DNA from 3 places in the Labrys sp. 22185 genome. Region 1 is predicted to be linked to each of the others. Evidence: predicted binding sites of a transcription regulator. Region 1 holds the regulator's gene; each other region holds the start of a gene.
What was found. Region 1 encodes LexA, which represses DNA repair genes until DNA is damaged. Its sites were predicted from a motif close to TGTTCNNNNTGTGTTCNG; they were not measured.
Positions count from the first base shown of each region.

Region 2: the regulator LexA is predicted to act here: its motif matches at 2,401-2,418, upstream of ACTJKX_RS14130 (PA0069 family radical SAM protein).
Region 3: the regulator LexA is predicted to act here: its motif matches at 3,403-3,420, upstream of recA (recombinase RecA).

Region 1 is NZ_JBQEPH010000015.1:90,715-95,792, reverse strand. Features, by position in the region: gene ACTJKX_RS24805 (hypothetical protein) at 1-1,465, shown strand, start outside; gene ACTJKX_RS24800 (TOBE domain-containing protein) at 1,682-1,888, shown strand; gene ACTJKX_RS24795 (pentapeptide repeat-containing protein) at 2,000-2,683, opposite strand; gene lexA (transcriptional repressor LexA) at 2,712-3,434, opposite strand; gene ACTJKX_RS24785 (molybdopterin molybdotransferase MoeA) at 3,547-4,767, opposite strand; gene moaC (cyclic pyranopterin monophosphate synthase MoaC) at 4,764-5,078, opposite strand, start outside.
Region 2 is NZ_JBQEPH010000006.1:89,213-94,290, forward strand. Features, by position in the region: gene ACTJKX_RS14115 (Gfo/Idh/MocA family protein) at 1-464, shown strand, start outside; gene ACTJKX_RS14120 (ABC transporter ATP-binding protein) at 577-1,656, shown strand; gene ACTJKX_RS14125 (glycosyltransferase) at 1,755-2,270, opposite strand; gene ACTJKX_RS14130 (PA0069 family radical SAM protein) at 2,454-3,578, shown strand; gene ACTJKX_RS14135 (hypothetical protein) at 3,637-4,089, opposite strand; gene ACTJKX_RS14140 (ribonuclease HII) at 4,276-4,848, shown strand; gene ACTJKX_RS14145 (RbsD/FucU family protein) at 5,059-5,078, opposite strand, start outside.
Region 3 is NZ_JBQEPH010000008.1:217,328-222,405, forward strand. Features, by position in the region: gene alaS (alanine--tRNA ligase) at 1-1,986, opposite strand, end outside; gene recA (recombinase RecA) at 2,200-3,273, opposite strand; gene ACTJKX_RS17945 (NAD(P)-dependent oxidoreductase) at 3,589-4,506, shown strand; gene ACTJKX_RS17950 (porin) at 4,579-5,078, opposite strand, start outside.

The DNA of each region.
Region 1 (5,078 bases):
GCTTGGCAGCATTACCAACAGCAAGCTGATTCAAGGCGACATCGGTCTCTTTGGCGGGGCTCCGCTGAATTCCCTGGGAGTCCCGACCGCCGGCAATACCGTCACCAATACCGGAGAGATCGATGGTTCGATCCTGATCAACGAAGGCAAGAATGTCGTTACGAACTCGGGCATTGTAATCGGCAATGATCAGCTCCTGACTTTCGCAGACGATACTCAGCGGGATGTCCAGGTTTCGATAGGCCTTTGGCAAGGCAACAGTACCATCAAGAACTCAGGAAAGTTGTACGGGACGATACTTGGAAGTTTGGGAGCCGACGTCATCAGCAATACGGGGTTGATCGTCGGCGACACGGCCTATGGCTACGACACTGGAAGCGACCAGTACTTCCAAGGCGCGTTGGACCTCGGTGCCGGCAATGACAGCCTTACCAACGGCAAGGAGATCGATGGCGCCGTCTGGCTGGGTACGGGAGATGATACGGCGACCAATAGCGGCGTGATCTATGGTTTCATCTCGGCTGGCAACGGCAACGACAAGATCACCAATTCGGGCAGCGTCGACGGCATCGATCTGGGCGAGGGGGTCAACACCCTCACCAACAGCAAGACGATCTATAGGGGTGTCTATGGTGGCGATGGCGGTAATACCATCACCAACAGCGGTACCATCTACGGCAATGTCCAGACCGGAGCTGGCAACGACAAGTTCACCGAGTCCGGTGCCGGTCTGGTGACCGGCGACTTCTATCTGGGGGCGGGCAACGATACCTTTGTCGGTGGCGCCAGTGTCGAATATGTCCACGATCAGGCCGGCAACGACATCTATGGCCTCGGCGCGGGCAATGACGTCTATTTTGCCTCGAACGATGGCGGTACCGACAAGGTGGATGGCAGCACCGGGATCGACGTCTTCACTGTCGATCCCGCTACGACCGACCCGCTCAATATCAATCTGGGCACCACGGCGGCTCTCGGCCTGAATGCTCAGACCGCAACCTTCGGCACGTCCGGCGGCAGCGAGAATGTGAAGGGCTTCGAGATCGTGTGGGGCACGGCCGGCAACGACACCATCGTCGGCGGAGCGATAGCGGAAACACTGCACGGCAATGACGGCAACGACGTCATCGCCGGCGGCGTTGGAGCCGACATCCTTTGGGGGGAGGGCGGCAACGACATCTTCAAACTGCTGGGCGTCAAGGACAGCGGATTGACCCGTGCGGCAACCGACACGATCATGGACTTCACCCAAGGCGAGGACAAAATCGACCTCAGTTTTCAGGAGTTCCACAGCCTGATCGCCAATAGCGATTTCACCGGCTCGTCGGGTGAACTGCGTTATATCTTCCAGGGTGGGCAGACCATGCTGCAGGGCGATATAAATGGTGACAAGAAGGCGGATTTTCAGATCGCGATCCAGGGCACGGTCAATTTGCAAAGCAGCGACATCATCGGCCTCACCTGAGCGTTGGCTACATCGCGTCTGAGCGAGAAGGTGGCGGCCCCATGGGCCTCCGCCCGCAATTTTCGGGGTAACGATCGCGCGTTTTGAGGCGGTTACCCCGATCGTACCCGCCGTCTGGAAGGGGCCACCACCACGCTAATTTCACCAGTATTTGCCGGTGGACATTGCTTCAGGAATGATGATGATCGCGTCTTTCGCGTCGCCAAGGGAAGTTTCATGAAAATCAGCGCCCGCAACCAGATCAAGGGCACGATCAAGAGCGTGACGAAGGGGCAGACGACCTCCCACATCCAGCTCGAGGTCAACGGCACCATCATTACCGCGTCGATCACCAATGAGGCCGTCGACGACCTCAATCTCAAGCCCGGCCAGAATGCCTATGCCGTCATCAAGGCCTCAGACGTCATGATTGCTGTCGACTGACCTGTCTTCCCGGTTCATGACGACCTTCGGCGGTGCTCGGGCGAATAGTGGTTCGAGCACTCCTGGTTGCCTGGTGTCGAGCGGATTAGCCTGCGAATTCCGAAGGCTCTCTCAGGCAATCCGCAAGCCCAGTTCGGCCAGCAATTGGCCGGCCTGGCCTTTCGAGATCGTGGCGCCCTTGAAATAACGGGTGTCTGCCAGCTTCAGCCCGCCGAGATCGGCACCGCGCAAGTCGGCACCCTCGAAGCGAGCATCGACAAGATTGGCATCACGCAGACTGCATTCCTCGAAGATCGCCTCGCGAAAATCACATTGGCGCAAATCGGCCTGGGTGAAGTCGAGGCGACGCAGCACGCTCTTTCGGAAGGAAAAGGCCGGCAGCTTGGCCGACATCAGCAGAACTTCCTCGAAAACCAGCCCCAGCCCCGAGGTTTCGGAGAGGTCCGCCCCGGTCAGCTTGCAACCGGTAAAAGCCGTCGAGGCCGCCTTGGCGCGCCGGAAGCTGGTATTGCTGTAATCACCGGTGCGGAACGCCGCTTCCTCTAGGTCCGTGCCACGGAAATCGGCGCCGCTCGCCTTGCAGTTGCGCCAGAGTGTATTGGCAAGCCTGGCGCCGACCAGCTTGGCGTTTCTGAGCCTGCAGCGCTCGAAGGCCCAATGAGAGAGATCGAGACGCGAAAGATCGCACTCCTCCATCTCGCAATCGACGAGGGAATGGGGAAGCTTCGTCGCGAGCAGGTTTTCGACATCGCGGCGCCGCAAGCTGCAGTTCGCGATCGCGCGAAGCGCGTTCATAGCCGGCAAGCCACGATGTCGGCCACGCTCAATAGCGACGGAACAAACCGACCAGCTTGCCCTGGATCTGCACCCGGTCGGGCCCGAAGATACGGGTTTCATAGGCCGGATTGGCGGCCTCCAGTGCGATGGAGGCTCCGCGCTTGCGCAGGCGCTTGAGTGTCGCCTCCTCGTCGTCGATCAGTGCCACGACGATGTCGCCGGTATCGGCGTGGTCCTGGCGGCGGATAAGCACGGTGTCATTGTCGAAGATACCGGCTTCGATCATGGAATCGCCGCGCACTTCCAGGGCGAAATGATCGCCGGAGGACAACATTTCCGGCGTGACGCTGATGGTGTGGCTCTTGGACTGGATGGCGGAGACCGGCGTGCCGGCGGCGATACGCCCCATCACCGGGACGAGGACCGGCCGGCCGACCTCGTCGTCAATTTCAGGCCTGACGGGGCGAACCTTGCCGAGATTGCCCTCGATTACATTGGGGCGGAAACCACGCTGGGAAGAGGCGAGCGACAGGCCGCCACCGCTCGGCACCGCCGATTCGGGCAGGCGCACCACTTCCAGCGCACGGGCGCGGTTGGGCAGGCGCCGAATGAAGCCACGCTCCTCCAGCGCCATGATCAGGCGGTGAATGCCGGACTTAGACCTGAGGTCCAGTGCTTCCTTCATCTCATCGAAGGAAGGAGGCACACCCTGTTCCTTCAGGCGCTCATGAATGAACCGAAGCAATTCATGTTGTTTCTTGGTCAGCATGGCTATCCCGTCGTGGCGGCCGCGAATCACGGTGAAGGTGTAAACAAAACAAGAACAGTGCTACATGTTCCTACTGTGTTCTGCAACAATGAAGTTCAGGTTAAAGACGTGGTCAATAGCCGGCCGCACGAAGATCGATGATCTCGCAGGTCTCACCCGCCTTTGCTTCGGGTGCGAAGGGCGGCCGGATCACCAGGCAGTCGGCATGCTGCATCACGCTGACGAGCGACGAATCCTGCAGTGCCAATGGCTCCACCTTGAGGATGTCTGACGTATCGTCAAGCAGGAAGCGGGCCCGTATATAGTCCTCGCGGACATCGTTGGCCGGCCAGGAGCGGGCAAAGACGGCCTTGCGGCGTGGCGGGCCGGCGTCGGAACGGCCAAGCAACGCGCGCAGCAGCGGCACCAGGAAGAGGACGCCGCAAACCACGGAGGAGACCGGATTGCCCGGCAGTCCGAGGATGTGCATGGCGCCGAGCCGCCCATGCAGCAGCGGCTTGCCTGGCCGCATCGCGATTTTCCAGAAGCCGAGCCGCATGCCTTCGCGGGTCAACGCGGTCTGTATCAGATCGTGATCGCCGACGGAGGCGCCACCGATGGTGACGAGCACATCGGCCTTTTCGGCGCGAGCTCGCTTGATGGCGGCTTCCAGGGCCGGGAAGTCGTCGCTGGCGATGCCGAGGTCGAGCACTTCGCCGCCTTCGGCCTCGACAAGGGCGCGGATGGCGAAATTGTTGGAGGCAACGATCTGGTTTTCGCCGATGGCCTGGCCGGGCAATACCAGTTCGTCGCCGGTGGCGAGGATGGCGACCTTGGGGCGGCGGTGGACCGGCAGACCAGGGTGGTTCATTGCGGCGGCGAGGGCGATATCGCGGGGGCCGATGACGGTTCCAGGCCTCAGGGCCTCACGGCCTTCGGCAAAATCCAGTCCGCGGCCCCGGATATGCTGGCCGGGCTTGGCCGTGGCCTCCAGGATGACGCGATTGCCGTCGCGCCGGGTCTGTTCCTGGATCACCACGGTGTCGGCGCCGTCAGGTACGGGCGCGCCCGTAAAGATGCGCACGGCCTGGTTCTCGCCGACCCGACCGGCATAGCCATGCCCGGCGGCAGACTCGCCGATCAATTCGAGGCTGGCTCCCTGCTTGGCGTCATCCACGCGTACTGCATAACCGTCCATGGCCGAGGCGTTGAAGCCGGGCTGGGTTCTCAGCGCGGTGATGGCGGAAGCAAGCACGCGTCCGCGCGTGGCGTGCAGTGGCACGGTTTCGACAGGAAGCGGGGTGACGCCGGCAACCACCTTGGCCAGCGCGTCCGCGACGGGAAGCAGGCTCATGGATTTTCCTCCGCATGCCAATCGCCGGATTTGCCGCCGGACTTCTCTACGAGCCTGATCGCCTCGATGCGCATGCCCCGGTCGGCGGCTTTGACCATGTCATAGATGGTCAGGCAGGCGACGGAAACAGCGGTCAGCGCTTCCATCTCCACGCCGGTCTGACCCGCGACCTTGGCTGTCGCCCGCACCGTCAGACCGGGCAGAGCGGTGTCGGGCTCGATCTCGACGGCGACCTTGCTGAGGAGCAGCGGGTGGCAGAGCGGAATGAGTTCATGGGTTTTCTTGGCGGCCATGATACCGGCGATGCGGGC
Region 2 (5,078 bases), on a different contig from region 1:
TCGCACGGGCGACGACACGGGTCAACGCCATCGAGGTGGAGGATTGCGTCTCTTCCTCCTGGGAAATGGAAAATGGCGCGCTGGTAGCCGCCAGCGCCACTTTGGGCTCGCAGAACGAGATTTCGCGACTGCGCCTTTGCTTCGAAAACGTCACCTTCGAGAGCGGCGGCGAGGCCTATTCGCCGGGCGACGAACCCTGGACCATCCTGCCGGCGAACGAGGCCGTGGCCGCCGATATCAAGGATCTCGTCGCCGACCTGCCCCCGGTCGGCCGCCGCTTCCTCGGGCAGATGGATGCTTTCCATGAGGCTCTGCATGGCCGGGGCCCGGTGCCGGTCACGGTCGATGATGCGCGCCGGGCGCTGGAACTGGCGACCGCCTTCTATCACTCCGCCCAGACCGGCAGCGACGTCGACCTGCCGATCGGCCCGGATCATCCGAAATATCGCGGTTGGTGGCCTTAGAGAACCGCCCGCAAATGAGGACGTGTCATCCCCTTCCCGGGGTCTACGACCCCGCCGGGGATGACAGTCCCTTGGGTTCAATCAAGTGCGAATGGTTTGTAGGGAGGACGGCATGGCGACCAGCATCAGGCTCGACAAGGTGGTGAAGCGCTATGGTTCGCTGGACGTCATCCACGGCGTCGACCTCGTCATCGAACCGGGCGAGTTCACGGTGTTCGTCGGCCCATCCGGTTGCGGCAAGTCCACCCTCCTGCGCATGATCGCCGGGCTCGAGCCGATCTCGGGCGGCGACCTCCTCATCGACGGCGAGCGCATGAACAATGTGCCGGCCTCGCGCCGGGGCATCGCCATGGTGTTCCAGTCCTATGCTCTCTACCCCCACATGACGGTGTACAAGAACCTCGCCTTCGGCCTGGAAACCGCCGGCTACAAGCGGGCCGAGATCGAGACGCGGGTGCACCATGCCGCCCGGATCCTCAAGATCGAGAATTATCTGCAGCGCCGCCCCAAGGCCCTGTCCGGCGGGCAGCGCCAGCGCGTCGCCATCGGGCGGGCCATCGTGCGCGAACCGCGCATCTTCCTGTTCGACGAGCCGCTCTCCAATCTCGACGCGGAACTGCGCGTGCAGATGCGCGTGGAGATCGCCAAGCTGCACCAGGACCTCGGCAACACCATGATCTATGTCACCCACGACCAGGTCGAGGCGATGACGATGGCCGACAAGATCGTGGTGCTGCGCGACGGCGTGGTGATGCAGGTCGGTGCACCGCTCGACCTCTACAACGCACCGGCCAACCAGTTCGTGGCCGGCTTCATCGGCTCGCCCAAGATGAACTTCCTGGCCGGCCGCCTGACCGGGACCGGCGATGCGATCGAAGTCGCCGGGCAATCGGTTCGCCTCGGCGCGCCGCTGCCGGGCGCGGCGGCAACGGCGCCCGTCACTTTCGGCGTCCGCCCCGAGCATATCCTGGTCGGCGGCGAGGCCGGCGAGCCGCTCGGCGAGGTCAAGGTCCATCTGGTCGAGCATCTCGGTGGCGAGACGGTGCTCTATGCGACCACCACGGGCGGCGAGAACCTGACCATTTCAGCCCCCGGCCAGCTGCGGGTCCGCCATGGCGAAACCGTGCCGCTACGCGCCGACCCCGCCCTCTGCCATGTCTTCGACAGCGGTGGAGCTTCGCTGCGGCGCTAGATTCGCTGGGACCGCCGGCTTCCGGCCGGCTCTTCCTTTCCGCACGTGCGACGGTTCCAAGAGCCGGCTGGAAGCCGGCGGTCCCAGGAGCGCCTGCCTCACCGCACCGTCCCCACTCCACCCGTAAAAGCACGCGCGCGCAAGGCATGAGTCCCCAAGCGCCCCCCCGCCAGCAGCGCCTTGCGCGGCGCCAGCATGGCCTGCTTCCGTCTGCGGCTACGCGACAGCTTGAGCACGATTTCGCAGAGCCTTGCGCGCCAGCCATAATCGTCGACAGCGCCACGAAACAGCATCGCAACCGGCCGGTCGTTCGCTCTTTGCAATCGCTGCATCATCACGCCGGCTTCGCGGAACCAATCGCTTTCCAGCCGGACGCCCGGCGCCATCACCAGCACCCAGTCGCTGCGGGCAGCCTCCAGCCCGGCCCTGGCATCGCCCTCGACAATGACACAACCGACCGCGTCGGCGACCAGCCGCGTGCCCTGCGACGGCCCGGATTCCGCTACCACCACCACCTCGCGCACAAAGCCATCCGCCGCCGCCGGGACAAGGGCAGCCAGCGTTTCCGCCAGCGCGACTTCCTGGCCGTTTGCGGCGATGACGACACTGATCATGGCAAGTCTGGTCCGACTGGAACGGTCACTTTTTTCAAAGGTCCGCATATCATGCACCACCGCCCGACGTGAGGGGCGCGAAGGCGCGATCCTGCTCAAATGATTGGCATTTTGGTTTCGCTTGCCCGGATGTTCTCTTTTTGTTCTAATGAGAACAGAGAAATTTGATTCGCGGAGGCGGCCATGGGCGTGCCGATAAGCAAGGTCTCTCTCACCGATGCGGTGCCGGTGGGCACGACCGTGGTCGACATCGAGCGACGGCGGGGGCGCGGCGCCGGCTCCAATGCCAGCGGGCGCTTCGAGGGGCTGTCGCGCTTCATCGAGGATGACGGCTGGAACTCGATCGAGGAATTGCCGACCCTGCGCACCGAAATCCAGGAGGAGCAGGCCCGCAAGATCATCACCTTCAACGACTCGCCGGACATTTCCTTCGACCGTTCGATCAACCCCTATCGCGGTTGCGAGCATGGCTGCGTCTATTGCTTCGCCCGGCCGACGCACGCGCATATGGGCCTCTCGCCGGGGCTCGACTTCGAGACCAAGCTGTTCGCCAAGCCGAATGCCGCTTCTCTCTTGGAAAAGGAGTTGTCGGCGAAGAACTACCAGCCGCGCACCATCGCGATGGGCACCAATACCGATCCCTATCAGCCGATCGAGCGCCAGCGCGGCATCACTCGTTCCATCCTGGAGGTTCTCGATAGAACCAGCCATCCGGTCGGCATCGTCACCAAATCGGGCCTGATCACGCGCGACATCGACATTCTCGCGCGTCTTGCCCGGCGTGGCCTCGTCAAGGTCGCTTTGTCGGTAACCACCCTCGACGCCAAGCTGTCCCGCTCGCTCGAACCGCGCGCGGCCACGCCGTCCCTGCGGCTGAAGGCCATGCGCCAATTGGCCGATGCCGGCATTCCCGTAACGGTGATGGTGGCGCCGATCATCCCCAAGATCAACGATGCCGAGATCGAGCGCATCCTCGAGGCGGCCCGTGCGGCTGGTGCCCGCGAGGCGGGTTACGTCATGCTGCGCCTGCCGCTGGAAATTTCGGGCCTGATGCGCGATTGGCTCAACGAGCATCGCCCCGATGCCATGAACCATGTCTTCTCGCTGATGCGCTCGAGCCGCGACGGCAAGGACTATGATTCACGCTGGGGCCTGCGCATGTCCGGCACCGGGCCCTATGCCTGGATGATCGGCCGGCGCTTCGAACTGGCAGCCGCGCGGCTCGGCATCAACGCCAGGCGGCTGAAACTGCGCACCGACCTGTTCACCCGCCCGGTGCGGATGGGCGAACAATTGGCGCTGTTCTGATCAGGCCACTCTTTCGTCCATCGGTCGCGTTGCCCGCCATCTGGCCAGCGGGCGGCAATCATCCCTTGCTGTTGCCGAACCAGGACGAGCGTTGCGGCTTGGCCGGGGCAGAAGAAGGCTCGCTCACGGTGGGGCCGGGCAATTCGCTCACCGGTGTCAGGGTGGCCGAGGCCCAGAAGGAATTGCCGGCCAAGGCGTGCTCGGCGAGCTTTCGATAGGTCGCCAGGCGACGATCGATCCGCTCGCCGATGTCATAGGCGGCGAGTTCCTGGGGTGTCGGGTCACGACCGACTTCCTTCTTGAACGCCACCAGCCAGTCACGCTTGTTCTGCATGGAAAGGGAGAACGCGAGGAGGCCGACGACATCCTCCTCGTCATGCACCAGACGATCGAAAACATTGTCGGAGGCCAGGCCGGCCTTGGCCGGAGCCGGAGTTGATGCCACTTCGCTCTTGGGTTGATGGTCCTGAGAAGGCGCAACTGCCTCGATATCGGTCACGTTCTTTTGCATTCCACCTCGCCCTGCAACAAACGCTATCTGCCCAGACGCCAGCTACCGTCGTCGGCAACATGCCGTGAAATATTGCGGCTCAACTTGACACGGCAGAGATACAAAGCAAGTCACGATTTGTATCGGTACAGCTTCGAACCATCCTCCGCGCTGGACCTGTCGGCGGGAATCTTCTAACGCCAGTTCATGACAAAACTTCTTCTCGCTGGCGTCGACGAGGCTGGCCGGGGACCGCTGGCCGGCCCGGTTTCGGCAGCCGCGGTCATCCTTGATCCTGACAGAGTGCCCGTCGGCCTGGCCGATTCCAAGGTCATCACCGCAGCACGGCGCGAGGAACTCTATCAGGAGATCATGGCGTCGGCGCTTTCGGTGTCGGTTGCCTTCTCGAGCCCGGCTTTGATCGACCGGCTCAACATCCGCGGCGCCACGCTCGACGCCATGCGGCGGGCGGTCAGGGGCCTGTCCCTGCGCCCCTCGTCGGTGGAGATCGACGGCAAGGACGTGCCGCACGGCCTGCAGCTTCCAGCCCGCGCCATCGTCGATGGCGACGCCTTGGTGCCGGCCATCTCCGCCGCCTCGATCATCGCCAAGGTCACCCGCGACCGCCTGATGATCAAGCTCGCGGCCACCTACCCGCTCTATGGCTTCGAGCGTCATATGGGCTACGGTACCGCCGAACATACCGCCGCCATCGACACGCACGGCCCCTGTCCGCACCACCGCCTGACATTCGGCAGGCTCAAGGCTTATCGGGTTTGAAGAGGAGGGACAGCGCGTCCCCCTTATCCGGCTGCCGCCACCTTCTCCCGCAAGGGGAGAAGGGATTTCATCGGGCTCGCTTTTGCCACATCCGGCCGCTTCAACATCGCGCGGCCTGTCCCACAAAGGCTCCTTCTCCCCTTGCGGGTGCCGTCAACTCCCTTGAGTTGACTAGAGGTCCCGGCAGGGGGATGAGAGGTGCAACACCTCCTACGGCGCAATCACGCCCT
Region 3 (5,078 bases), on a different contig from region 1:
CTGGCGCTGGCCCATCGAGACGACACGAACCTCGTCGCCGTATTTCTCGCCGAACAGCGCGCGGGCACCGGAGGCGATCGCATCGTCCACGCTCATCAGATGCGTGGTGACCTCGCTGTTGTCGAGCACGATGGCATTGGCAAGGTCCTCGATCTCCTTGATTTCCTCGTCCGAGATCGGCTTGGGATGCGAGAAGTCGAAGCGCAGACGGTCGGGCGCCACCAGCGAGCCCTTCTGCGCGACGTGATCTCCCAGCGTCAGGCGCAGCGCCTCATGCAGCAGGTGCGTGGCCGAGTGATTGGCCCGGATCGCGGAACGCCTGACATGGTCGACGACGAGTTCGAGCGGCTCCTGAACCTTGAGCGTGCCCTCCTCGACGGTGACGGCATGCACGAACAGATCGCCGAGCTTCTTCTGGGTGTCGGTCACCGCCACCTTCAAGCCCGTGGCCTGCACCGTGCCCGTATCGCCCTGCTGGCCGCCGGACTCGCCATAGAATGGCGTCTGGTTGAGGATCAGGAAGCCCTTGTCACCCTGCGCCAGGTGATCGACCGGCTTGCCGTCCTTGACCAGGGCCAAGGCCACGCCTTCGGCGCTCTCCGTCTCATAGCCGAGGAATTCGGTGGCGCCGACCTGCTCGCGCAGGCCGAACCAGACGGTCTCGGTGGCCGCATCGCCCGATCCGGCCCAGGCGGCGCGCGCCTTGGCCTTCTGCTGCTGCATGGCGGCCTGATAGCCCTCGAGATCGACCGAAATGTTGCGGGCGCGCAGCGCATCCTGCGTGAGGTCGAGCGGGAAGCCATAGGTGTCGTAGAGGGTGAAGGCGACATCGCCCGAGAAGACCTGGCCGTCGCCGAGCTTCAAGGTCTCGGCGTCGAGCAAGGCAAGGCCCCGCTCCAGCGTGCGCCGGAAACTGGTTTCCTCCAGGCGCAGGGTCTCGCTGATCAGGGCTTCGGCCCGCACGAGCTCGGGATAGGCGGCGCCCATCTCGCGCACCAGTGCCGGCACCAGCTTCCACATGACGGGTTCCTTGGCGCCGAGCAGGGAGATGTGGCGCATGGCGCGCCGCATGATGCGACGCAGCACATAGCCCCTGCCCTCGTTCGATGGCAGCACGCCGTCGGCGACCAGGAAGGAGGAAGCACGCAGATGGTCGGCAATGACGCGGTGGCTGGCCAGAGCCGGGCCTTCGGCCGGCACGCCGATCGCCTCGACCGACGCACGGATCAGGGCCTGGAAGAGATCGATGTCGTAATTGTTGTGCTTGTTCTGCAGCACGGTGGCGATGCGCTCGAGACCCATGCCGGTATCGATCGAGGGATGCGGCAGGTTGACACGCTCGCCGCCCACCAGTTCCTCGAACTGCATGAAGACGAGATTCCAGATCTCGATGAAGCGGTCGCCATCCTCGTCCGGCGAACCGGGCGGGCCACCCCAGATGTGGTCGCCGTGATCGTAGAAGATTTCCGAGCACGGACCGCAGGGACCGGTGTCGCCCATGCGCCAGAAATTGTCTGAGGTCGGGATGCGGATGATGCGGTCATCCGGCAGTCCGGCGATCTTCTTCCACAGCCGATGGGCTTCGTCATCCTCGGAGAACACCGTCACCAGGAGCTTGGACGCCGGCAGGCCGAAATCCTTGGTGATCAGGTTCCAGGCGAGCTCGATCGCGCGATCCTTGAAATAGTCGCCGAAAGAGAAGTTTCCGAGCATCTCGAAGAAGGTGTGATGCCGGGCCGTATAGCCGACATTGTCGAGATCATTATGCTTGCCGCCGGCGCGTACGCATTTCTGCGAAGTCGCGGCGCGCGAATAGGGACGCTTCTCGATGCCGGTGAAGACGTTTTTGAACTGCACCATGCCGGCATTGGTGAACATCAGGGTCGGATCGTTGCGCGGCACCAGCGGCGAGGACGCCACGGCTTCGTGGCCGTTCCGCACGAAATAGTCGAGGAAGGTGGATCGGATCTCGTTGACGCCGCTCATGCCCAATTTGCCTATTTGGCCCAAGTGCCTGTTTGGCTGGTCCCTTCCTTACGGCCTGGCCAGCAATCATGGTGGTGGGGCGTTGTAGCGAGGCTGTTTCGGCCTGTCGAGGCGCTCATTCACGAAAAACCCGCCTGCCGGGCCTGACAGGCGGGTTTTTCAGGACCAAGCGGCAAGGATCGCTCCCCGAACCTGCGGGGGACGGCAGCCGCCTCAATCGTCCTCGGCGTCCGCCGGATCGATATTGTCGAGGATGCGTTCGGCGATCAGGCCGGCATTCTGGCGAATCTGGCCCTCGATCTTGTCGGCGACATCCGGATTGTCCTTGAGGAACTGCTTGGCGTTCTCGCGGCCCTGGCCGAGGCGCTGGCTCTCATAGCTGAACCAGGCACCGGACTTCTCGACCACCCCGGCCTTGACGCCGAGATCGATCAACTCGCCCACCTTCGAGACGCCCTCGCCATACATGATGTCGAATTCGATCTGCTTGAAGGGCGGCGCCACCTTGTTCTTGACCACCTTCACTCGGGTCTGGTTGCCGACCACCTCTTCCCTGTCCTTGATCGCGCCGATACGGCGGATGTCGAGGCGGACCGAGGCGTAGAATTTCAGGGCGTTGCCGCCCGTGGTGGTTTCCGGGCTGCCATACATCACGCCGATCTTCATGCGGATCTGGTTGATGAAGATGACCATCGAGTTGGAACGCCCGATCGAGGCCGTCAGCTTGCGCAGCGCCTGGCTCATCAGGCGGGCTTGCAGGCCTGGCTGCACATCACCCATCTCGCCTTCGATTTCGGCCTTGGGCGTCAACGCCGCGACGGAGTCGATCACGATGACGTCGATCGCACCCGAGCGCACCAGCGTGTCGCAGATCTCGAGCGCCTGCTCGCCGGTATCGGGCTGCGAGATCAGCAATTCATCGAGATTGACGCCGAGCTTGCGGGCATAGACCGGATCGAGCGCATGTTCGGCGTCGATGAACGCGCAGACACCGCCCCTCTTCTGGGCCTCGGCGACGCTATGCAGCGCCAGCGTGGTCTTGCCCGAGGATTCCGGCCCGTAGATCTCGATGACCCGGCCCTTGGGCAAGCCGCCGACACCGAGCGCGATGTCGAGACCAAGAGAACCGGTGGAGATCGCCTCCACCTCCATCGTCTTGGTACCCTTGCCGAGCCGCATGATCGAGCCCTTGCCGAAGGAGCGTTCGATCTGTGATAGGGCGGCGTCGAGCGCCTTCGTCTTGTCCATGGAGCTTCCTTCGACCAAGCGCAGCTGCGTCTGACTCATATGCCCGTTTCCCTATCAAGCACGAACGGATTCGTCATCCGGACCAATCAATTTCCAACACCGGGCTGCAATCTTGTCGCAATTCGAAGCCCCGTGGCGCTATGTACCCATTTTGTTCTCGTTAACGCAAGTTCTATTTTTGTTCTCAAATTTCTTATTTAACAAAAGCTGATCACCAGGCGGCTTGCGATAAATCATCATACCATTGCACCGATCAGGCTTGCGCCCCAAGCCCCTCCCCGTCCAAACTCCTCGCCGGCAGGATGCGCCGGCAACCCGATCGGCAAATGCGGGACAGGAAACGGGACGATTGCAATGACGAATGCGCAGGAAAGCGTCGGCTTCATCGGAGTCGGCTATATGGGCCATGGCATGGCCAAGAACATCGTGGAGAAGGGCTATGCGCTGACGGTGATGGGGCATCGCAACAGAGCGCCGGTGGAGGATCTCGTGGCGCGCGGCGCAAAGGAAGCCAAGACCCCGCGCGAGATCGGCGCCGCTTCCAGCATCGTCTTTCTGTGCGTCACCGGTTCGCGGCAGGTCGAAGCACTGATACGGGGTCCCGACGGGCTCAAGGCCGGCCTGAAGCCGGGCTCCGTCGTCGTCGACTGCTCGACTTCCGATCCGAACTCGACCCTGGCGCTCGCTGCCGAACTCGCCGAAGCCGGCATCGACTATGCCGATGCCCCGCTCGGCCGCACGCCGAAGGAGGCGTGGGAAGGCACGCTCGACACCATGGTCGGCGCCAGCGACGCCCTGTTCGAGCGCCTAAAGCCGGTGATATCGACCTGGGCCGGACGCATCGTGCATATCGGCGGCACGGGCGACGGCCATCGCATGAAGCTGCTCAACAACTTCGTGTCGCTGGGCTATGCCGCCCTCTATGCGGAGGCCCTCGCCTTGTCGCAGAAGGTCGGTATCACGCCCAAGCGTTTCGACAGCGTCATTCGCGGCGGGCGCATGGATTGCGGCTTCTACCAGACCTTCTCGCGCTGGGTGCTGGAGGGTGACGAGAACGCCCACAAATTCACCATCGCCAATGCCTTCAAGGACCTGACCTATCTGGAGGCGATGGCGGATGCGGCCGGGCTGGTCAATCCGATCGGCAATGCGGTGAAGAACTCGTTCGGCGTGGCGATGGCCGCCGGCGGCGCCGAGCGCTACGTGCCGATGCTCACCGACTATATCGGCCGCCTGAACGGCACCGATCTCGTCCCGGCCAACCAGAACTGACCGGACACCAGATGCGGAACGCCGCGCTCCTTCGTGAGCGCGGCGTTCATGTTTCCATCTGTATAAACCAGGTCAGAAGGTACGGCGTAAGCGCACGCCGGCACCGACAGCGTCAACCGTCTTGCTGTTCAGCCCTTCCGGGTCCTTGTTCTGGTACCAGACTTCGGCACCGGCGATGAAGCCCTTGACCACGGTGTAGTTCACCTGACCGCCAACGACATAGTAGTTGAAATTGTCGGTGATATTGGACGCGATGCGCGGTGCGTCGAAGTGCAGATAGCCGCCGAACAGGATGGCTTGCAGGTTCTTGGTCACGTTGAGACCGGCCTCGCCCTGCACGGCAAAGCCCTTGGCGCTATCGAGATCATGGATCGCGCCGTTGGTTATGTAGGCGTCCGTGCCTCCAAAACCCAGGGTGGACGAGCCGTTCGGCTGGGAACCACCGACGCCGAGATATTTCACCGCTCCGTCCGCGTAACTCGCTTCGGCTGCGATGTAGGCGCCCTCGATAACCGGTAGGTTGACGTTGCCGCCAACACCGATCGAATAGCCATATTTCGTACTGTAGCCGG